DNA from 3 places in the Mediterraneibacter sp. genome. Region 2 is predicted to be linked to each of the others. Evidence: predicted binding sites of a transcription regulator. Region 2 holds the regulator's gene; each other region holds the start of a gene.
The links. The regulator Rex, encoded in region 2, represses fermentation and respiration genes when NADH is low (regulators of the CRP and FNR family bind a similar motif). The targets are predictions, from matches to a motif close to ATTGTTAANTANTTAACAAT.

Region 1 (8,081 bases), on a different contig from region 2:
CCGACACAATCCCAAGGGAAATCGAAACCGGAATCGCAACGATCAGACAGATGACAAATATAAGAAATACAACAACCGATGACATCCTATTCTCCCTTCCTCACCCAAACATTCTTCCACTCTGCAATCCATCTTTGAAAAATACGGATTGCACAGAGAATAAAACCTACAAGCGGAGCTGCCTGCACATAATACATCGGAATCCCCATCGCAGGACTCACTTGTCCATTTTCTACAGCAGACATAAAATACTTCCACGCAAACGGAAGCAAATATAAAAACAGAATCAATTCAACTGTATGATTTGCAACCTTAAACATTGCCCTGCCACGTTTTGGAAACAACGCCACAAACTGTTCAATCTTAATAGAAATGCATCGTTTTGTACAATAACTGACGCTCAAAAATCCCGCCCATATAAACAGATACCTTGTCAGTTCTTCCGACCATGACAGAGATGCCCCGAGCGCATATCTGGAAAAGACCTGGATTCCCATAATTACCGCCATAGCCCCGAGAGATATGACAAGCAATCCTTCTTCAAGATATTCATCAATCCATTTTACAATCTTTCTCATATGCCCTCCTTAAACATTGTATTTTCCTGCCCTCTCCCCCCTCTCGGAAGATTACAGACTCTCGTGCAAAAGTGTAAGAACTGTACGCAGTTCTGAAGCGCCCATCTGTCCCGGTGCAGACGCTTTTCCGACTGCTCCAAATGTAAGCGCCGATCCGAATACTTCGCCGCAAAGCCGGCTAATTACTCCTGTACCTGCCATGGACATTGTGATGATTGGTCTGCTGGCATGTTCTCTTACCATTTCTTCCGTTGCCGAAAGAAGTGTCAGAACATCTTTTTTATTCTGAGGCATCACTGCGATTTTCGGGATATCCGCACCAAGTTCCTGCATTTTACAAAGGCGTGACACAATCTCATCCTGCGAAGGTGTTTTGTGAAAATCATGGTTCGAGGCAACGACTTTCACATTATGCAAATGAGCTGTTTCCACAACTGCTTTCACCGCTTCGTCTCCTGTAAACGCTTCTACATCTACAAGATCGATAAGTTCTGTTTCAGCCGCCATCTGATTCAGTTTTACATAAACGTCCTCTTCAATCGCTTTTTCTCCGCCTTCTTTCGACGTACGGAACGTAAACAAAATCGGAGTATCCCCAAGCGCTTTTCTCAATGCCGCCATCGTCTCTTTTGTCTTGTCAAAATCAAAAATATCCTCATACCAGTCTACGCGCCATTCAACGACATCTGCCGTCGTCTCATTGATCTTCCGCGCCGCCTCAAGGATCTCTTCTTTTGTAGTTCCTACGATCGGTACGCAGATTTTCGGAATACCTGCGCCAATCTCTATATTTCTGACCTTTACTGTTTTCATATCTCTTACCTCTCCTTACCTTATCTGACTGATTCTCACAATACAGTCTTACACTTCCTGTTGCGAATTTTTCAATAGTTTACCATATCTCACATTGACAAACAACGCCAAAACAACGCCGATTACCGTGATGATGATATTCATTACGATAACACTTTCTGCAGTCATTTTTGCTGCCGCAGTAAGGATCGTATAATTACATAAACTGGAGGCGATCATAACAAGGCTTGTGATCGTTCCTTTGATCTTTGGAAAAAGATCGTTCACGACTGCTGTCGCCATCTGGAGAACTCCGCCTGCCGCCGAATATCCGATCACAAACGCTCCGATGTAGCAAATCTGCGGTGTTCTTACAAGATACACAAGCGCCAGCATAATCACGGAAATCAACGGATAGATTACAAGGAAGCGAACCTGTTTCACTTTCATAATCAAAAGACTCGTCACAACAAGAGCTGCCATCGTTCCTGCCGAATAATACGTCTGCATCATAGACACTTGATCTGATGCAATCCCCGCAATCTCCTTTCCGAAAGTCTGAGCGCAGTTAAGCCAAAGCTGAAAAGTTGCCGTACTTGTAAATCCGATCAAGATCAGCGCCACACTCTCTGCTGAAAAATGAGCATTTTTCAAATTATTGATCAAAGACTCTGATTTTCCGACACCTTCCACTTTCGGAAACGGCGCAAAAATTGCCAGCACGCCAAGCACTGCAATGGCAATTCCCGCAACAAGCGGAAGCGTCAGATATGACATCTTTGTTCCGGCGCAGATTCCCAAAAAGAACGGCATCAGAAGCTGTGCAATGGAAATAAAGAACTTAATTCCCATCGTCGCAATTCCGGTATATTTATATATAATTTCTGCAACCGCAGGATAGGTTGCCGTATCAAGAAATGAATTTGCTATTCCTCCAAGCACTGCCGCCACATATGCAACAGTTATATTCGGGGAAAATGCAATTCCTACAAAAAAGATAACATAAGAAGCACATCCGATCAAAACCGAAATTCTTCTTCCCAGTTTATCAGAGAGCGGTCCCGCAAACGGAAGTGAGATCAGACGTCCCAGTCCCAATGCCGCGGCGATCGCCGTCACACCCATAATATCTCCTGTCCCCCACTGCTCTGCAAGAAGTTCTTTAACAACCTGCTGACTGAGAATGGAACATCCGATTCCATGGATAAAATAATTTAAATAAAGGATAAGTGCACTTGGCAGGTATTTCTTATTCATTTTTTCTGTTTCCTTTCATACCGCGGTTCGGCAGTCCTATTCAACTGCCGATTTGATCCGCCGCTTTTTTATTTTTAATCGTACTTAATATCAAGAATTTCTTTCATATATTCAATCGGCATCTTCTGTCCTGTCCACAATTCAAATGCCGCCGATCCTTGGAAAAGCATCATTCCAAGACCGTTCATTGTCTTACACCCAACTTCTTTCGCCATTCGGAGCATCTCTGTCTCTCTCGGAGAATAAACAACGTCTGTTACGATCAGATCCGGTCGGAAAAAGGACTTGTCCGGAATATATGTTTTTCCTTCCAGCGGTTTCATTCCCATTCCGGTTGCATTTGCAAACAAATAACTGTCTGCGATCTCTTCTTTTAATTTATCCAAATCTGCAAGATCACATAAAACTGCTTTACATTTTGTTTTTTCATTGATCTTTCTCACTGTTTCCTGCGCGTTATCCCAAAATTTATCTTTCAGATTAAAGATAGACATTTCTTTTACTCCGTCAAGAGCCGCCTGAATCTCAATCGCTGTCGCCGCGCCGCCTGCTCCGACAATCGTCATTTTCTTTCCGATCACATCAATTTCATTATCTTTTAATGACTGCATGTATCCGATTCCATCCGTAATATGACCTGTCAAAACACCGTTGTCATTTACGATCGTATTGACCGCCCCGCACATTTCTGCTGCCGGAGAAAGCTTGTCCAAATATTTGTGCACAACTGTTTTATTCGGCATAGACACATTCGAACCTCTCATTTTTAATGCACGAAGTCCTTTTACCGCATCTTCCAATGTATCATTATCAACTTCAAAAGCAAGATACGCGTAATCTAAACCTAATTTTGCAAATGCTTCATTGTGCATTGCCGGTGAACTTGAATGACGAATCGGATAAGCCATAAGTCCGATCAATTCTGTATGTCCTGTAATTCTTTCTGCCATAATTTTTTCTCCTTTTTGTTTTAATCTCAAATGATTATTTTTCTTTTCACAACGTTTGTTAAATATCAAACAATCTCTCCGCCTCTATTATACGACTTCACTCTTCATACTTCTAATACATATTTTTTTGATTTTTAATAGTTTTTTGCTATCAATTATGGTACACTATAACTAATTTCTTTAACCGCTTTTGAAAGGAGATATTTATGACCTTAAACCAACTGCTCTACTTCCGGCAGGTCGCACGTTCTCAGCACTTTCGCCTCGCCGCAGAACAACTGAATATTTCTCAGCCAAGTCTGAGCCGTTCCATATCGAACTTAGAAGAAGAACTCGGAGTTTTACTGTTTGAACGTCAGGGACGTACCGTCACATTATCAAAATATGGAAAAATTTTCTTAGAACATACAGATAAAATTTTATCAGAAGTAAAAATTGCCGAAGAGCGAATGAAAAAATTATCCGGCAATGCCGGACATGTAGATATCGCTTACGTCTTTCCGCTTGCTGAACGGTACATTCCTCATACTGTACGCCGCTTTTTAAGCAAAGCAAAAAACAAGGACATCACTTTTAATTTTCATCAATCCCATACCGGTGAAATGATCAAGGGATTGAAAGAAGAAATCTACGATGTAATCTTCGGATCTTATGTAGAAAATGAACCTGATATCCAGTTTGTTCCGATCATCCGACAGGAAATGATCGTCATCACGCCCATCGGACATCCACTGTCTCTGAAGGAAAAAGTGTGCCTCCGCGATTTGGAAAACTACCCTCTCATCGGATACGATAAAACTTCCGGACTTGGGAAATTCACCAATCAGATTTACAATTCTTATTCTGTAAATCCGAACATCACCTGCGAATCTCCTGACGAAAATGCGATTGCTTCCCTTGTCGCGGAAAATTTCGGCATTGCTTTCGTTGCAAATGTTGATACACTGCGTCATTTTCCGCTGGAACGGCTTCTTCTAAGCGATGTTTCCTTATTCCACACGGTATACCTGGCCTATTTAAAAGACCATTATCAAATACCGGCTGTAAAAAATTTTATTTCTTTTATAAAGAAAGATGCCCGCTAAAATGTATTATGCACTTCTTTTCTTCACATATTCTGCGAATTTGTGCACAAGCGGAGGACTGTATTTTTCAACCGGCTGCGCCATGTAAATATACCGTTTCTGCCGTTGATTCCGCAAAGGAATAATTTCCAGATCAAGCTGATTCAAAATCGGAATTTTCGGCATAACGGCAATCCCGAAATTTTGCGCCACCAATCCTGCCATGCACCCGTCCTCCTCAATCTCATAAGCAATAATCGGACGGAGCTTTGCCTGTTCAAACATCCGGTCCACAACCGGACGAAGACCGCTGTTCTTCGTATAAAAGATCTGCGGATATGCTGCTGTCTGCTCCAGATCAACCGAGTCTTTCCCTGCAAGAGGATGTCCTTTCGGTACAACTACGACAAGGTTTTCTGTTCCGACTGCCGTAAAACAAATTTCCGGTTCATTTTCCGTCATAGAACAAAATCCAAGATCAAATTTTTCATTTTTAAGGCCCTCTACGATTTCAGATGTATTTCCAACCGTAAAATGAAACTTTACATTCAATTCTTCATATGTCCTGATAAAATCGCTCACAAGTCTGGGAACAAACTCACTTCCAAGCGTATAGATATACGCCACTTCAATGACTCCTTCTGTCTCTCCGGTCAATGACTTTACTTTTTTCACACCCTGTTCTAATGTTTCGAGCGCCTCGTCTACATATCCGCAGAAAAGTTTTCCATATTTTGTCAATGTAACGCCACGCCCCTGCTTCTCAAACAGCCGTGTCCCTAATTCTTTTTCCAAAGAACGGATTGCATGACTTAGACTTGGCTGCGACAGATTCAACTGTTCTGCTGCTTTTGTATAATGTTCGATCTGTGCCAGCCTGGAAAAATAATATAACTGATTCAGATTCATCTTCCTGCCCTCTTTCCTTTTGATCTTTGTTTTGTATAAAATAACACAAATCATAGATAATATCTATAGATTATTCGATAAATATTCATTTGTTGTACATTCCTTTTTTCTTTATAATGTGAACCGTAAACAGATTGTTAATCTAATATCAAACACTCTCCACATTCATTTTTGAATATTTATACTTATTTAACTTTAGCATCCATTACACACATAATTATTAAAACATCCTATTTATCAAAAAAAATAACAGGAGATCAGCTATGAAAAAAGATTACAAACACATTTTTGAACCTTTCACAGTCCGCCGTATGACTGTAAAAAACAGGATCATGATGACACCTATGGGGACAAACTACGGAGAACAAAGCGGAGAAATGAGTTTCCTCCATATTAATTATTATGAACAGAGAGCCAAAGGCGGAACAGGACTTATTATGGTAGAAAACGCAAGTATCGATTCTCCGGAAGGATCCAATGGAACAACGCAGCTTCGAATCGATCATGACAATTACATTCCGCGTCTTTTTAAATTAACAGAAACGATTCACAAACACGGTACCTGCATCGGTATCCAGTTAAATCACGCAGGAGCGTCCGCTCAGTCTGCACGTACAAATATGCAGCCTGTATCTGCCTCAGACATCCCGTCAAAAGAAGGCGGCGAAATTCCCCGCCCTCTTACGAAAGAAGAGATCCTGAGAATTGTAAAAAAATACGGAGAAGCTGCAAAACGGGCACAGATCGCAGGATTTGATACTGTAGAAATCCACGCCGGACATTCCTACCTGTTAAGCCAGTTCCTCTCTCCGCTCACAAACAAGCGCACCGATGAATTCGGAGGATCTGCCGAAAACCGTGCACGATTTGCCCGTCTTGTATTAGAAGAAGTACGCCGCCAAGTCGGACCGTTCTTCCCGATTTTCCTCAGAGTGAGCGCCGATGAATTTTTAGAAGGAGGAAATACACTGGACGACTGTCTCGAATATTTACAGTATATGCAGGAAGAAGCCGATGTACTCGATGTTTCCTGTGGATTAAATGGATCGATCCAGTACCAGATTGACTCAAACCATTTTCCAGACGGCTGGAGATCTTACATGGCTCGTGCCGTAAAAGAGCGTTTTGGAAAACCTTGCGTGACAATGGGTAATATTCGTGATCCACGTGTCGCAGATGAGATCCTTTCTAAAGGGGATGCAGATCTGATCGGAATGGGCAGAGGATTGATTGCGGACCCGGAATGGGTAAATAAAGTAGAATTTGGCGACGTATGTGATATTCGAAAATGTATTTCCTGTAATATCGGATGCGCCGGAAACCGAATCGGAATCAACCGTCCGATCCGCTGCACGATCAATCCCGCAGTTCCTGAGGGAGAAGTCTACAAGAAACGTCAAATCACCAAACCTTGCAATGTTGTCGTTATTGGCGGAGGCACTGCCGGAATGGAAGCCGCCTGTACAGCCGCCGAGGTCGGATGCACAACTTTCCTCATCGAGAAGAAACCGTATCTCGGAGGTCTTGCAGCCGAAATTTCAAAAATACCGGATAAAAAGCGGCTTTCTGACTTTCCGAATTATATGATTCATCGTACAAATAAGCTTCGAAATCTGTTTGCTTTTACAAATACGGAAGCAGATGTCGATTTCATCAGAAGTTTAAAACCTGATCTTATCGTAAATGCTACAGGTTCCTCCCCTCTGCTGCCTCCGATCGCCGGACTGCAGGAAAATATCGACAAAGAAGGAAGCCGTGTTTATTCTATTTTAAATATGATCGAACATGTAACAGAATACCCGGAAGACTTATCCGGCAAGAAAGTTGTTGTCATCGGCGGCGGTGCTGTCGGACTCGACGTTGTTGAATTCTTTGCACCGCGCGGCGCTGACGTAAGTATTGTAGAGATGATGCCTGTCATCGGAAACGGAATTGATCCTGTTTCCAAAGTAGACATCCATACATTAATGAAAAAATACGGAGTAGTACAAATGCCGAACACTGCGCTTAAAGAAGTCTGCCCGGATCACTTCCTTGTAGAAACAGCCGACGGATTAAAAGAACTTCCTTTTGACTACGGTTTCGTCTGCCTCGGAATGAAAGCGGAACATCCGGTACTTCAAAAATTAAAAGATGCCTTTGAAGATGATCCGTCCATCGAAATTGTCAACATCGGCGACAGTGTGCGCGCAAGACGGATCATTGAAGGAACGGAAGAAGGGCGGAACATTCTCAACACGCTTGAAAAACATGGCTATTTATAAAATTTCCTGCCACTCTTTTTCTTTAAATCCGACCAGAACCTGATCTCCATTCACAAGGATCGGTCTTTTTACGAGCATCCCATCGGAGGCGAGCAGTTCAATCTGCTCGTCTTCACTCATGCTCAGAAGCCGATCTTTTAACTGCATTTCTTTATAAAGCTTTCCGCTTGTGTTAAAAAATCGTTTCAGCGGAAGACCGCTTTTTTCCCACCAAGACCTAAGCTCTTCTGCCGTAGGATTATTTTCTTTTATATCTCTTTGCTCAAA
Region 2 (8,081 bases):
AAAAAGTTAAGCGGTTCATTTGAAGAAAATATAAGATATATGAATGAGATCCTTCCGGTAAAAGAAAGCTTTGATATTATCCGAAGAGAGATCATGATAGGTGGAAAGGCGTCTGTGTTCTACTACATTGATGGATTTATAAAAGATGAAGCAATGTTGAAGATTATGGACTCCTTTCTTTCTGTATCTGAGGAGGATATGCCGGAAGATGCAGAAATGTTTATTCAAAAACATGTACCTTATGTAGAAGTGGAGATTTTGGAAGATTTTGATCAGGTGATACGAAATGTTCTTTCAGGTCCGGCGTGTCTTTTTATCGATGGGTATAAGGAGTGTATTGCCTTAGACTGTAGAACATATCCGGCAAGAGGAGTCGATGAACCTGATAAAGATAAATCGCTTCGCGGCTCAAGAGACGGATTTGTAGAGACAATCGTATTTAACACAGCATTGATGCGCCGAAGGATCCGTGACCCGCAGCTTGTGATGGAGATGATGGAAGCAGGCCAGTCATCCCGCACAGACATAGCAGTCTGCTATATGAAAGACAGAGTAGATCAGGAGCTTTTGCAAAATTTAAAGAAGAGGATTGAAACGTTAGAATTGAATGATCTGAGGATGAATCAGCAAAGTCTTGCAGAGGCGCTTTTTAAACGGAAATGGTTTAATCCGTTCCCGAAATTCAAATACACAGAACGGCCGGATACGGCGGCGGCATGTCTGTTTGAAGGAAAGGTCGTAATCCTTGTAGATAATTCTCCGTCGGCGATGATTCTTCCGACTTCGATTTTTGACATGATTGAAGAAGCAAATGATTATTATTTTCCGACAGTGACAGGAATGTATTTAAAGATTACAAGAACGCTGATCACAGTTGCAACTGTATTTTTTACGCCATTGTATTTATTGTTCATGCAGAATATCGAATGGCTGCCTGAAGTGTTTCAATTTGTAGCGGTGAGAGATACAGTTAATATTCCGCTTGTTTTTCAGTTTATTATTTTAGAATTATCGATTGACGGACTGCGTCTGGCGGCAATGAATACACCGACGATGCTAAGTACGCCTCTCAGTGTGATCGCGGGTATTGTGATGGGAGAGTTTTCGGTACAGTCTGGTTGGTTTAATTCAGAAGTAATGTTGTACATGGCATTTGTCGCTGTAGCAAATTATACACAGCCTAACTTTGAACTCGGATATGCGCTGAAATTTATGCGCCTTCTTCTTTTAATTCTGACTGCATGTTTCAATCTGTACGGATTTATCATCGGCTGTATTTTGGTACTTTGTTTTCTTGCATTTAATAAAACATTGTCAGGGCGCAACTATCTGAATGTAAAACGAAATTAGTTTTTGCTTGTGTGGCAGTTAAATTTTCATTTATAGCAGAGCTGTTATAACAAATTTTAATTTTTGTTAAAAAATTTTGCGTAATGTCTTAAAAAATGGTATTATATGTAAATGTAGGGATGCGGAAATTTTCTGCGTTCTGATATTTATACAGGAGGCATACGAAAATGAGAGATTATGTGATCACGGTAAATAGTACGGTTGATGTGCCGAAAGCATGGCTGGAGGAAAGACATGTTCCGGTTGTTGCATTGAAATATACGATTGACGGAGAGACTTACACAGATATGGACGGATTGACTGCCAAAGAATTCTTTGCAAAGCTTCGTGAAGGAAAAATGTCTGTTACTTCACAGGTGAATCCGGAAGAAGCTATGGAAGCTTTGGAACCGTTTGTAAAAGAAGGAAAGGACGTTCTGCATCTTGGATTTTCGTCCGGTCTGAGCGGAACTTTAAACAGTATGCGTATTGCCGGAGAGATGCTTGAGGAAAAATATCCTGAGGCGAAGGTTATTGTAGTCGATACGCTTTGTGCCTGTATGGGAGAAGCCTTGCTGCTTCATAAAGCGCTTCAGAAAAAGGCAGAAGGAAAGACGATCGAAGAAGTTGCCGAATGGGCAGAAGAAAATAAGCTTCACATTTGCCATAATGTGACTGTGGATGATCTGAATCACCTTCACAGAGGAGGCCGTGTGTCTAAGACAACGGCAGTTCTCGGAACACTTGTACAGATTAAACCGATCATTCATATGGATAATGAAGGAAAACTTCAGGTGATCGGAAAAGAGAGAGGCCGTAAAAAATCTTTGCACAAGATTGTAGATATGGCGGTACAGCAGTCGGAAGGATGGGAGAATGATCTGATCATGATTACTCACGGAGACTGTCTTGAAGATGCAGAATATGTCGCAAAACTTGTACGCGAGAAGATGGGGATTGAAAATATTTTGATTAATAATATCGGAACGGTAATCGGCAGTCATACAGGTCCGGGTGTAGTAGCTGTGTTCTGCATGGGAAATGCAAGATAAGGCAGACGAAGACTTAAAAAGAAAATAGAAAAAAGGATGTTTATAAATAGGAAAGAAAGGTTGGGTATGATTTTATATCATGCGCCGATCTTTCTTTTTTGCAATAGCGACCGCTTACAATCCCGGAATGTGTCTTTTGGCACTTCCGGTGATTGGCATGTGAAAGAACAGAATCTGTGAAATTATGCTTTTTATTTGTAAGACATTCCGCTATAATAGATTGGAAAAGCAAATAGTTACTATGAAAGAGGAATTACATCATGATACTTGCATGTCATAATCTTAAGAAGTCATTTGGAGACCGTGTTATTGTCGAAAGCGGATCTTTTCATATAGAAGACAGAGAGAAAGCGGCTTTGGTCGGGGTAAACGGTGCCGGAAAATCAACTATTTTTAAAATGATCATAGGGGAAGAACCGACAGATGCAGGGGAAGTCATTCTTGCAAAAGGGAAAACGATCGGTTATCTTGCCCAGCATCAGAATCTGATCCCTAACGGGACAATCTATGAAGAACTTCGTTCTGCGAAAGCAGATGTCATAGAGATGGAACGTCAGATCCGTGCGATTGAACATGAATTAAAGGAATTGTCAGGCGATGCATTGAATGAACGGCTTGAAACGTACAATCGGCTTCAATCTCAATTTGAGGCGAAAAACGGATATGCCTGTGAGAGTGAAATTGTCGGTGTTTTGAAAGGACTTGGGTTTACGGAAGAAGAGTTTTCAAAGAGAACAGACACTTTATCAGGCGGACAAAAGACGCGGGTCGCTCTCGGAAAACTGCTTCTTACGGATCCGGATATTTTATTGTTGGATGAGCCTACAAACCATTTGGATTTGAATTCAATTTCATGGTTGGAAACATATTTGATGAATTACAGAGGTTCTGTATTTATCGTGTCTCATGACCGATTTTTCTTAAACAGAGTTGTTACAAAAGTGATCGAAATTGAGAACGGGATCTTGTCTATGTACATGGGAAATTATCGCGCATATTCTGAAAAGAAACAGCAGATACGGGATGCGAAGCTGAAAGAATATTTTAATCAGCAGCGTGAGATCAAACATCAGCAGGCAGTGATTGAAAAACTACGTTCTTTTAACAGAGAAAAATCCATTCGGCGGGCTGAAAGCCGTGAAAAGATGTTAGAGAAGATTACACCTGTAGACAAACCGCAGGAGGCTGCGCGGGAAATGCATTTTACATTAGAACCGTCCTGTATTAGTGGAAACGATGTTTTGACAGTGGAGCATTTATCCAAACAATTTGATACACAGGTTCTGTTTCAGAATGTTGATTTTGAGATCAAACGTGGCGAACATGTAGCGGTGATTGGCGATAACGGAACAGGAAAAACGACTCTTTTGAAAATATTAAATCAAGTGATCGAAGCAGACAGCGGATCTTTTACGCTTGGAGCAAAAGTGCAGATCGGTTATTATGATCAGGAGCATCATGTACTGCACGATGATAAAACAATATTTGAAGAAATATCTGATGATTATCCGCATCTTACAAATACAGAAATTCGAAACACATTAGCTGCATTTCAATTTACCGGGGATGAAGTATTTCAAGTGATCCGATCATTAAGCGGAGGAGAAAAGGGGAGGGTTTCTCTCGCCAAACTTATGCTTTCCGAAGCTAATTTTTTGATTCTTGACGAGCCAACCAACCATCTTGATATTGCTTCGAAGGAAATTCTTGAAGAGGCTTTGAATAATTATACCGGAACGATCCTGTATGTCTCTCATGATCGTTATTTTATTAACAGCACAGCGTCCAGAATACTGGAACTTGTTAATCGTACTTTTGTAAATTATATTGGAAATTATGATTATTATCTTGAAAAAAAAGAAGAATTGACACAGGCTTATACAGCGGCTCAAGAAAATACCCAAGAAAGAATTCTCGGTGATGATTTTTGGAAAAGCAGTGGGCAAACGGTTTCTTTGTCCGATTCAAAACTGAGCTGGAAAGAACAAAAAGAACAGCAGGCGAAAGAGCGAAAACGGAAGAATGAGCTGAAAAAGACGGAGGAAGAGATTGCGAAACTTGAAGAAGAAAATCAGGAAATTGATGTTCAGATGACGTTGGAAGAGGTGTATTCCAATTCTGTGAAATGTCAGGAGCTTTCGTCTAAACGTGCTGAAAATGAATTGCGTCTTGAAGAGTTATATGAAAAATGGGAAGAATTAGCCGAGTAGAAGAACGATCAAAGAGCAGACATTTTATAATACGGTTATAATAAAAGTACTGAAAACGCTGTGAAATCGTTAGTTCTGTTTGACATAATATTAACTATTTTATATAATGTAACAGAAGTGTCGGTATGTCCGACGAGTGAATGAAATAGATATGAGCGCCGAATAAGGGCAGCACAGTGGAAGGTGATAAACGTGGAGCGTAGAAAAATATCCAGAGCGGTAATTTCAAGACTGCCGAGATATTATCGGTATTTGGGTGATCTGCTTGAAATAGGGGTTGAGAGGATTTCTTCTAATGATTTGAGCAAGAAGATGAATGTGACAGCGTCACAGATTCGTCAAGATCTGAATAATTTCGGTGGATTTGGACAGCAGGGGTATGGGTACAATGTAAAGTATCTTTATACGGAGATAGGCAAGATATTAGGACTTGACAAGACCCATAATTTTATTATTATCGGAGCAGGAAATTTAGGGCAGGCGCTTGCAAATTATGCGTCCTTTGAACGAAGCGGTTTTGTTTTAAAAAGTTTGTTTGATGTAAATCCGCGTCTTGAAGGAATGTCGATTCGTGGAATCGAGGTTCGTATGATGGATGAACTGGTAGATTTTCTGCAGAACAATGATATTGAGATTGCGGCGCTGACGATTCCGAAGTCGAAGGCAATCGAAGTCGCGGATGTTCTCGTTGATAATGGAATTAAGGCAATATGGAATTTTGCACATACAGACCTAAGTCTTCCGAAAGATGTGATTGTGGAAAGTGTGCATCTTTCAGACAGTCTTATGAAATTATCATATAATATCAGTCAGCGAGAAGGCGGACAGAAAAAATAGATACTTGAAGACAGAACCCCGCAGGAAACTGCGGGTGTTCCCTTTTAACAGCATAAAAGGCGGTGGACTAAATGAGATATCTTCCAAATGGAAAGCAGATGAAAGATGCAGATACATATACGATTGAAAAGATCGGACTTCCATCTCTTGTGTTAATGGAAAGAGCGGCGCTGGAAACCGTGAGAACTTTGCAGGAAAAAAAGATTGATCTTTCAGAAGCGCTTGTTGTGTGCGGAAGTGGAAATAATGGCGGAGACGGTTTTGCCGCAGCACGGATTTTAAGAGAAGAAGGATTTCATGCAGAAGTATTGTTTGTTGGCAGTGAAGCGGCTCTTAGTGCAGAATGCCGCGCACAGAAACAGATTGTGCAGCAGCTTGGAATTCCTGTGTTCACGGATTTTCCGAATCGGGAATATACTGTTATAATTGATGCGATATTTGGCGTAGGATTAAGCAGGGATGTGGAAGGCAGATATCGGACTGCGATCGAGTGGATGAATGAGAAAAAGTGTGAAAAAGCGGCAATCGATATTCCTTCAGGAATATGTGCGGAGACAGGGCAGATTTTAGGAGTTGCATTCCGGTCTGATATCACGGTTTCTATGGCTTGTGTAAAAATCGGATGTGAATTGTTTCCCGGGAAATTATATGCCAAAGAGACGGTGGCGGTTCCGATTGGAATTGATACTGCTTATTTTGATAGAAGAGAAGATGTATATTGTACTTATGACCAAGGGGATTTTCAGATGCTTCTGCCGCAGAGAAAACCGGATTCACACAAAGGGGATTACGGAAAAGTGTTGATGATTACCGGAAGCCGGGGGATGGCAGGGGCGGCGTTTCTGTCAGCAAAGGCGGCATATGCGGTCGGAGCCGGACTTGTTCAGATCTATACGTCGGAAGAGAATCGGGTTGTTTTGCAGGAACTGCTTCCTGAAGCAATTATCTCCTGCTATAGAGAGGAAGAGTCAGTTCCACATGATGGAGATCTGGAGCGTCTGATTCGATGGTCTGATGTTGTATGCATTGGATGCGGCCTTGGAACAGGCGAATTTTCAAGACGTCTTTTGAAAAAGGTGATAAAGATCACAAACAATGGGGAGAAGGAAAACATACTTCATCGGCCATGTATTATTGATGCGGACGGGTTAAATCTGCTCAGTGAAAATATAGAGATTTTAAGAGATGTTTCAGATGTTATTCTGACTCCTCATATGCGGGAAATGTCAAGGTTGATTCGAAAGGAAATCAAAGATATTTCACAGAGCCGTATCGATGTAGTGAAGGAGTTTACGGAACAGTATCCGGTTGTCTGTGTGCTGAAAGACAGCAGAACGATAGCGGCGCAGAATGGACATCATCCGTTTTTAAACCTTGCAGGAAACAGCGCGATGGCAAAGGCGGGATCAGGGGATGTTTTGGCAGGAGTGATTTCCGGTCTTGCAGCACAGAAAATGAATGCTTTTGCGGCGGCATCTGTCGGTGTATACTTGCATGCATGCGGGGGAGATGAAGCGCAGAAACAAAAGGGAAGCTACAGTGTTCTTGCAAGAGATTTGATCGATGGGATCGAACAATGTATAAAAAATGCGGAAAAAAGTTTTGACAGATCAAAAAGATATGAGTGATTTGTATAAGGAGAAAGAACATGAGTGAACATAATAGAGTATGCGCGCAGATTGATCTGGACGCAGTCTCTTATAATATGGAACAGATGAAAAATCAAATCGGGAAAGAGGCGCGTCTGATCGCGGTAATTAAGACAGACGGATACGGGCATGGCGCTGTTCCGATTGCGCAGATGTTTGAAACATTTTCATATGTATGGGGATATGCTGTGGCGTGTATTGAAGAAGCAGTTGCTCTTCGGGAAGCAGGAATAAAAAAGCCAATCCTTGTGCTTGGATGTATATTTCCGGATCAATATGAAACAATGGTTGAACAGGAAATCCGTGCAGCCGTATATACGAAAGAGATGGCGGAAGGAATGTCTTTGGAAGCAGTACGGCAGGGAAAGAAGGCTTATTTTCATATTAAGATCGATACAGGAATGGGACGTATCGGCTTTCCGGTGAATGAGGAGAGCGTGGATCTGATTGAACAGATCAGTAAACTTCCGAATATATATATGGAAGGGATGTTTACTCATTTTGCCAAGGCAGATGAAAAAGAAAAATCATATACATTAAAACAGCATGAAAAGTTTTTGTGGATGAAAGAGCAGATGGAAGCCCGGAAGGTGGAGATCACATATTATGATTGCGATAACAGCGCAGGGATCATAGATTTTCCAAACATGAAACATGATCTTGCAAGAGCCGGGATTGCCACTTATGGAATGTATCCTTCAGACGAAGTGCAAAAAGAGAATGTTCATCTGAAACCGGCGCTTTCTCTGATCAGTCACGTTACATTCGTAAAAGAAGTTGAGGCAGGAACGCCAATTAGTTATGGAGGAACATTTGTTGCTTCGAGGAAAATGAAAGTGGCGACGATCCCGGTGGGATATGGAGACGGATATCCACGTTCTCTTTCAAATAAAGGGAGTGTGCTTATCAGAGGGAAGAGAGCAAAGATTCTCGGAAGAGTCTGTATGGATCAGTTTATGGTGGATGTGACAGAGATACCGAATGTAGCATTTATGGATCCGGTT
Region 3 (8,081 bases), on a different contig from region 2:
CATGAAACAACCTGAACTTCTGTTGTGCCTTCGCCTGTCGGAAGAGCCATTGTCTGTGTAGAATCGAAAAGTGATCCGTAAGACATACCAACGATATCGCTGGATACGATTTCGTCTGTGTTGTATCCGTAAGACTCATTTGCTGCTGCTTTCATAGCTGCGTTGATCTGATCAACTGTTACTTCACCCTCTACAACTGCTGTAAGAATTGTTGTAGATCCTGTCGGAGTCGGAACACGCTGAGCAGAACCGATGAGTTTTCCGTTCAGTTCCGGAATAACAAGACCGATTGCTTTTGCTGCACCTGTGCTGTTCGGAACGATGTTGCAAGCTGCTGCACGAGATCTTCTCAGATCGCCTTTTCTCTGCGGTCCGTCAAGTGTCATCTGATCGCCTGTGTAAGCGTGGATTGTGCACATGATACCGGATTTGATCGGTGCAAGATCATTCAATGCTTTTGCCATCGGAGCCAAGCAGTTTGTTGTACAAGAAGCTGCAGAGATGATGTTGTCATCTTTTGTAAGCTGCTCGTGGTTTACGTTGTATACGATTGTCGGAAGATCGTTTCCTGCCGGAGCGGAAATAACAACTTTTTTAGCGCCTGCATCGATATGTGCCTGTGCTTTTGCTTTGGATGTGTAGAATCCTGTACACTCCAGAACTACGTCAACGCCGATCTCTCCCCACGGAAGCTCTGCTGCGTTTGCTTTTGCGTAGATTTTAATTTCTTTTCCATCAACAATGATAGAATCCTCTCCAGCCTCAACTTTATCTGCCAGCGCATATTTGCCCTGTGTTGAGTCATATTTCAGTAAGTGAGCAAGCATTTTCGGGGATGTCAGGTCATTGATTGCTACGATCTCAAATCCCTCTGCTCCGAACATCTGTCTGAAAGCGAGACGTCCAATACGTCCAAATCCATTAATCGCTACTTTTACTGCCATGATTAATTCCTCCTAAAAGTTTGAAAAATATTTAACTGTTTCCAGTCATGCAAATGAACCCCCGCAAAATAAACATTGTTAAGAATTCATCAACTAGCATAATTGTACTAAAATAGAAACAAAAATTCAAGTCCTAAATACATTTTTATGGAATCCGTCGAAAAACTGCCTTACGTTTCTCAAATTCTGTATAATATCGAAAACCACATGCCTTCAGAAGTTCTCCTGCCGTCTCAAAATCATACCCAACATGTTCCGGTTTATGCGCATCTGATCCTACTGTTATGATCTCTCCGCCCAATTCTTTGTACCGGCAAAGTACATCCGGATGCGGATGTGCAAATCCAAGTCCGTATTTGATTCCTGCCATATTCAATTCCAAACCTTTTCCGGAATTGATTAATTCCTTTAAGATCTCATCGATCTCATCAGAAAATTGCCTGTAAGAATATTCTTCTGCCTGATGCTTTCCATAACGCACTACATAATCTATATGTCCAAGCACATCAAAACACCTGATCTTTCGAATACAATCCAGCGTTTCCCGAAATGCACTTCTGTATGCATCTGCATCGCTGACCCCTTCAAACATCTTTCCATTGTATGGGTCTTCCCCTTGAATAAGATGCATCGAACCAATTACAAAATCAAACGGATATTTTTCAGTCAGCGTTTTATATTCCGCCTGCAAATGTTTTTGCAGGCCCAGTTCGATTCCGATTCTCACTTGAAGTTGTCCCTCAAACTCTTTTTTCTTTTTCAGCAGCTGTGCAAAATAAGTATCCGTATCTAACCGAAACGGATTTTCTCCCAGTTCTTCATCCGGCGGATAATCTGCATCCATATGATCTGTGATACATATTGTGCGAAGCCCTCTTTCAACTGCAGCCTTTCCCATTGAATCAACCGTCGCTTCACTGTCTGTTGAAAATTCGGTGTGCATATGAAAATCAGAACGTATCATCGTTTCTTTCAATTCTTTTTGCATCCTCTCACACCTTTCATAAAATTGTGCCGCCTCCAAGCACATACTCTCCGTCATAAAATACAAGTGCCTGTCCGGGAGTCACCGCCCTTTGCGGCTCTTCAAATCGGCAAGTTACCTCATCTTCCCCCGTCCGCTCAACCGTACACCACGCACCCTTATGATTATACCTGATCTTTGCAAACACGCGCACAGGTCTCTGAATATCTTCTACAGCCATAAAATTCAGCTTGTTTGCACGAACAACCGTTGTAAGAGATTCCTCATAAGTTCCGATAACAACTTCATTTGTTTCCGGACGAATCTCGAGAACAAAAGCCGGAAAGCCAAGCGCCAGACCAAGCCCTTTTCTCTGGCCTACTGTATAATGAATAATTCCTTTGTGCTGACCGATCACCGTTCCATCAGACAAGACAAATTTGCCTTCTGAAACTTTTTTCCCTGTGTGAGTCTCAATAAAAGAAGCATAGTCACCATCCGGGACAAAACAGATGTCCTGACTGTCCGGTTTATCCGCAACGAGCAGTCCGATCTTTTCAGCAATCTGCCGCACTTCTTCTTTCGTATACTCTCCGACAGGCATCAATGTCCGTTTCAACTGTTCCTGAGTCAGATTATACAGCGCATACGTTTGATCTTTTGCAGCCGTTGCTGAACGGCGCAGCGCATACCTTCCATTTGGAAGCTGTTCAACCCGCGCGTAATGCCCTGTTGCAATATAGTCTGCTCCGATAGAAATGCTTCGTTTCAGAAGTGCTTCCCATTTTACATAACGATTGCAGGCAATACACGGATTTGGAGTTTGACCATTCACATAAGAATCTGCAAAATAATCAATCACATTTTTCTTGAATTCCTCTCTGAAATTCATCACATAATAAGGAATATCCAGCGCCGCCGCAACTCTTCTTGCATCTTCTACAGCGCTTAATCCGCAGCATCCGCCATTTTCTTCCACTGTACAAATGTCCTCTTCCTGCCAGATCTGCATTGTGACGCCAATCACATCATACCCTTGTTCTTTCAGAAGATATGCCGCCACAGACGAATCTACGCCTCCTGACATTCCCACAACCACTTTCTCCATCAATATTCCTCTTCTTCCTCGTCCTCATGAATATCTGTTTTCGGTTTTTCCAGTCCTTCAATTTTGATTCCGTTCTTTTCAGCATAATCCCAAAGCGCTGCATGGATTGCTTCTTCTGCCAGCAGCGAACAGTGCACTTTCACCGGCGGCAGACCGTCAAGCGCCTCCATAACAGCTTTATTGGTTACCTGCATCGCTTCCTGTATATTTTTCCCTTTTACAAGTTCGGTCGCCATGCTGCTCGTAGCAACCGCAGCTCCGCATCCAAATGTTTTAAACTTTACATCACGGATAATCTGATTCTCATCAATATCAAGATAAATCCTCATAATATCTCCGCACTTTGCATTTCCTACTGTTCCCACACCACTGGGATTCTCAAGTTCTCCTACATTTCTCGGGTGCTGAAAATGATCCATTACTTTTTCTGTATACATTCATTCTTCCTCCTGTTTTTCGTTTTCTTTTTTCTCTTATTTTTCCTGCTTTTTCAAAAAATCTTCATAAAGCGGAGACATTTTCCGAAGCTGATCTATAATTTCTTTCAGGCATGATACAACATAATCCAATTCCTCTTTCGTTGTATCCGCCCCCAGTGTCATTCGCAATGATCCGTGTGCAATTTCATGGGGAAGTCCGATCGCCAAGAGCACATGGGAAGGATCCAGTGAACCCGATGTACATGCAGATCCGCTGGAAGCACAGATTCCCTTCATATCCAGCATAATAAGAAGGGATTCCCCTTCAATAAACTGAAAACTAAAATTAACGTTATTCGGAAGACGCCGCTCTCTGTCTCCGTTTAATCTGCAGTACGGTATCTCTTTTTCAATCTTTTCAATAAGATAATCCCGAAGTTGTGTTTCCTTCTCCGCACGTTCTTTCATGGATGCAGACGCTCTTTCAACTGCTTTTCCGAAACCAACGATTCCCGGAACGTTTTCTGTCCCGGCACGACGTCTCCTCTCCTGCGCTCCCCCGTGGATCAAAGATCGGATTTTTACGCCTTTTCGAATATATAAAAATCCAATTCCTTTCGGACCGTTTAATTTGTGGCTGCTGGCGCTGAGCATGTCAATATGACATTCATCAACATTGATCGGCACCTGACAAAACGCCTGCACGGCATCTGTATGAAACAAAATTCCTTTTTCATGAGCAATCGCCCCGATCTCTTTTATCGGCTCAACTGTGCCGATCTCATTATTTGCAGACATAACCGAAATCAAAATCGTATCCGGCCGTATCGCTGCTTCCACCGCTTTCGGATCAACAATTCCATACTCATCTACATCAAGATACGTAATCTCATATCCTCGTTTCTGAAGATATTCGCATGTGTGTAAAACGGCATGATGTTCAATTTTGGTCGTAATAATATGCTTTCCTTTTGCACCGTACGCTTCTGCTGTTGCTGTCAGCGCCCAGTTATCTGCCTCCGTTCCTCCTGCTGTAAAATAAATTTCATTTTCCCGCGCACCGATCACGGATGCAATCGTTTCTCTCTGCTTCGCAATCACTTCCTTGTTTTCCGCCGCAAACGAATATACGCTGGAAGGATTTCCATAATGTTCTGTAAAATAAGGCAGCATTGCTTCTACAACTTCCGGTGAAGTTTTTGTCGTTGCCGCATTATCAAGATAAATCAATTTATTCATCGTCTCTTCCTCCATCTCTGCTTATAAACCATCAGGTTTGTTTTCACAAGTTTTTCCGTTCTCCTTCACGAGTTGATCTAATCGGATCTCGTCCACTGTCTGATTAATACTGTCATTAATTTTTTTCCAAACATACTTTGTCACACAACTATCGGAAACACTGCAGCCGCCGTCCGGTTCAAATCCTGCACAATCAACCGGTTCAAGACTGCCTTCCAATGCCCGAAGCACATCCCCCACAGAGATTTCTTCCAACTTCCGGGCAAGCACATAACCGCCTCCTGCTCCGCGTACACTTCTTACTAATCCCGCCTTTTTCAGCATAGACATCAGTTGTTCAAGATATCGTTCCGAAAGATCCTGCCTTGTTGAAATACTTGTAATAGACACCGGCTCTTCTCCGCTGTTCTGAGCAAGATCAATCAACGCACGAAGTCCATATCTTCCTTTTGTAGACAGCTTCATTTCCTCACGCTCCATTTCATAATAAAAAATGATCTATTTTCGTTTTATATATTGCAGAAAATTTCCTAGTATTTTACTGGGAATTACATTCGTAGCATATCACCCATCCACGGTTCTGTCAAGACTCCTTCTGTCATATGTTTTTAACAAGTATCGCCTGCCATGGCAGCTCGAGGTGATTTTATGCTTCCCAATCCAAATAAGATCCACCGTTTTTCTTCTCACAAGCTGTTTCGCAAAGCCGCTGTTCTAACTGTTGCCGGATTAATCACACGCATTATGGGATTCTTCTTTCGCATTTTCTTAAGTCACGCTTTCGGAGAAGAAAATGTCGGATTATACCAGCTTATTTTCCCTGTCTACGGTCTCTGTCTTTCTATCAGTACATTTGGTATCCAGACGGCTGTTTCACATATGGTCGCGGAAAAAATGTCGGCAGACACAGACCGCACTCCCTGTTCTGCTTTTTCTGATTCCAAACGACAAAAAGAAGCCGGAAACATCCTTGCAGTTTCTCTCGGCTTCACGATTTTTCTATCCCTGATTGAATTATATGTTCTTCAAAAAAACGCATCCTATATTGCAGTCGCTTTTTTAGGAGATGCCAGATGCGAAAACCTCCTTCTCATCATCTCCTACGCTTTACCCTTCGCCGCAATACACAGTTGTATCTGCGGATACAGCTTCGGTCTTCAACAAACAAAATTACCAGCTTTGTCGCAGCTTATTGAACAATCTGCAAGAATTCTTTTTGTCATACTGCTCTTTTTCTTTACAAAAAACACCGGAAGAGCTCCCTCTGTAAAACTTGCCGCCGCCGGAATTGCTGCAGGGGAAATTACTGCCGCACTTTTTTCGATACAAATGCTCAACAGACAGAACCGCCCTCATTACACTCCTTCCACTCCCGCAATTTTCCGTACTTTCAGAAAGTTGTTCCGTCTGTCTGTTCCTCTTACCGCTAATCGGGCGGCAGTCACTTTACTTCAAAGTATCGAAGCCGCTTCTATTCCGACTTTTTTAAAAATCTATGGCATGACTTCATCCGAAGCGCTTCGCCTGTACGGCGTACTGACTGGAATGGCGCTCCCATGTATTCTGTTCCCTTCGGCGCTCACTTCCTCCATCGGAACGGTATTAATGCCTGCTGTCAGTGCAGCACAGGCGTCCGATAATAAGAAACGCATCATTCAATTACTGAAACAATCTGTAGGAAGCTGTTTTATCTTAGGTCTTGGATGCTGCCTTTTCTTTCTTATCTTCGGAAAATTTCTCGGAACAATTCTATTCCACAGTTCAACTGCCGGAGATTTTATTCTTACCCTTTCATGGATCTGTCCGTTTCTCTACACAAATACAGCCCTCACAAGCGCCATCAACGGACTCGGAAAAACCTTCTATACTTTTTTGATCAATACCGCCGGTCTGCTTGTCCGCATTGCCGGAGTCTTTCTTGCAATTCCATATTTTGGAATACAAGGGTACTTGATCGGACTTCTTGTAAGTCAATTTCTCGTGTTTGGAATCGCGGTTCTGCTTCTATCCATCCACTTTTACAAAGAACCTTCTCATCTGTAGACGATATGCATTTTGCACATCGTCTGCAGAGCTTTACGAAACTACATATAACCTAAAAACAATTTCACTAGCATAGGATTTACATACAATTCTGTAATAATCCCTAAACTCATCATCAATCCCACAAAAATCGTTTTCTGTCTGTTCCACAGTCTTTCTCCTGATGTACAGCAATATTTCAAAAGCACAAAATAAGCCGGTATGTAGAAAAGAAATTGGGGACAAACTCCGATAAGACACAAAAGACATCCTTTCATTCCCATATTCGTTGCCGCCAACGAGACAAGAACTCCTGCCGATACGCCTGTCCACCCAAGAAATATCCCGGCACTTATTTTTCGCAGCTTTGTAAGCGCCATACCCGAAAGAAGAAAAAATGGGACGAAGCGTATTCTAATCAGATACCACAAATATTCCGTTTCATCTATCTTGATATTTCGAAACTGTTCCAAGAAATAGTCACTGAACAAATCCGGAGACGCAACATATTTCTCAGCAATAAAATTCACATAAACAATTCCAATCAAAAATCCCGGCATAAACAAAGCCGCCAACTGCTTTCTCGCATGAAATATCTTCATCCTTATTCTTCATTCCTCCTGCTATCCGCACAAAATCTCACCTTTCTTAGTATGTGCTTTACGCTTTCATTGATATTTCATTATATGCCGGAACTTTCTCATTATTCATATACTGTGCCGCCTCTAGCTTTCGTATTTTACTGCATACGCCATCAGTGATGCGACAGTTTTTGCATCTTCAATTTCCCCTGTAAATATTTTTTCTTTTAACTCTTCCAAAGAGTACGCTTTCAAATCAATAAACTCATCTTCATCCAAATGCTGTTTTGAAGGGATCAGATCTTTTGCAACATAAACCTCAATCTTTTCATTACAAAACGCAACTGTCGTCCGAAGAGTAATCAGCCATTCTAATTTTTCACTTCTATATCCTGTCTCCTCTTCTAATTCCCTTGCAGCACATTCGATTCCCGGCTCTTCTTCAGCATCCAGTGCCCCTGCGGGTATTTCCAGTGTATATCGCTCCAACGCATTCCGATACTGACGCACCATAAGAATCTTCCCATCTTTTGTCACCGGGACTACCGCAGCAGCTCCTTTGTGTTTAATAAAATCCCATATAACAGTATGATCTCCGTTAATCTCCATTGTATCCTGATAAAAATCAATAATTTTCCCTTTGAATTTCAGTTCCCTGTTCACTCGTTTAATCTGTTCGCTCATCCTCTTTTTTCTCCTTTCTCTTCTTTCTCTTCTTTCTCTTTTTGCACAATGATCCGCCAATTTATTCAATCACAGGAAGTGCTAAAAGACACATTCCGGAATTGTAAGCGACCGCCAAGG

Region 1: a site for Rex is predicted at 5,684-5,703, ahead of RCH61_RS03470 (oxidoreductase). Genes of this name have one in related genera too.
Region 3: a site for Rex is predicted at 1,019-1,038, ahead of gap (type I glyceraldehyde-3-phosphate dehydrogenase). Genes of this name have one in related genera too.

What each region holds. Positions count from the first base shown of each region.
Region 1 is NZ_JAPJQP010000003.1:151,615-159,695, forward strand. Features, by position in the region: gene RCH61_RS03435 (TRAP transporter large permease) at 1-85, opposite strand, end outside; gene RCH61_RS03440 (TRAP transporter small permease) at 87-578, opposite strand; gene aroD (type I 3-dehydroquinate dehydratase) at 630-1,391, opposite strand; gene RCH61_RS03450 (MFS transporter) at 1,440-2,627, opposite strand; gene RCH61_RS03455 (shikimate dehydrogenase) at 2,702-3,577, opposite strand; gene RCH61_RS03460 (LysR family transcriptional regulator) at 3,784-4,662, shown strand; gene RCH61_RS03465 (LysR family transcriptional regulator) at 4,669-5,550, opposite strand; gene RCH61_RS03470 (oxidoreductase) at 5,814-7,814, shown strand; gene RCH61_RS03475 (arsenate reductase family protein) at 7,809-8,081, opposite strand, start outside.
Region 2 is NZ_JAPJQP010000001.1:272,620-280,700, forward strand. Features, by position in the region: gene RCH61_RS01285 (spore germination protein) at 1-1,350, shown strand, start outside; gene RCH61_RS01290 (DegV family protein) at 1,518-2,381, shown strand; gene abc-f (ribosomal protection-like ABC-F family protein) at 2,642-4,591, shown strand; gene RCH61_RS01300 (redox-sensing transcriptional repressor Rex) at 4,784-5,428, shown strand; gene RCH61_RS01305 (NAD(P)H-hydrate dehydratase) at 5,500-7,056, shown strand; gene alr (alanine racemase) at 7,077-8,081, shown strand, end outside.
Region 3 is NZ_JAPJQP010000003.1:128,998-137,078, forward strand. Features, by position in the region: gene gap (type I glyceraldehyde-3-phosphate dehydrogenase) at 1-944, opposite strand, end outside; gene RCH61_RS03345 (histidinol-phosphatase HisJ family protein) at 1,090-1,932, opposite strand; gene mnmA (tRNA 2-thiouridine(34) synthase MnmA) at 1,946-3,016, opposite strand; gene nifU (Fe-S cluster assembly scaffold protein NifU) at 3,016-3,453, opposite strand; gene nifS (cysteine desulfurase NifS) at 3,490-4,674, opposite strand; gene RCH61_RS03365 (RrF2 family transcriptional regulator) at 4,696-5,139, opposite strand; gene RCH61_RS03370 (polysaccharide biosynthesis protein) at 5,302-6,717, shown strand; gene RCH61_RS03375 (stage II sporulation protein M) at 6,759-7,298, opposite strand; gene RCH61_RS03380 (NUDIX hydrolase) at 7,422-7,961, opposite strand.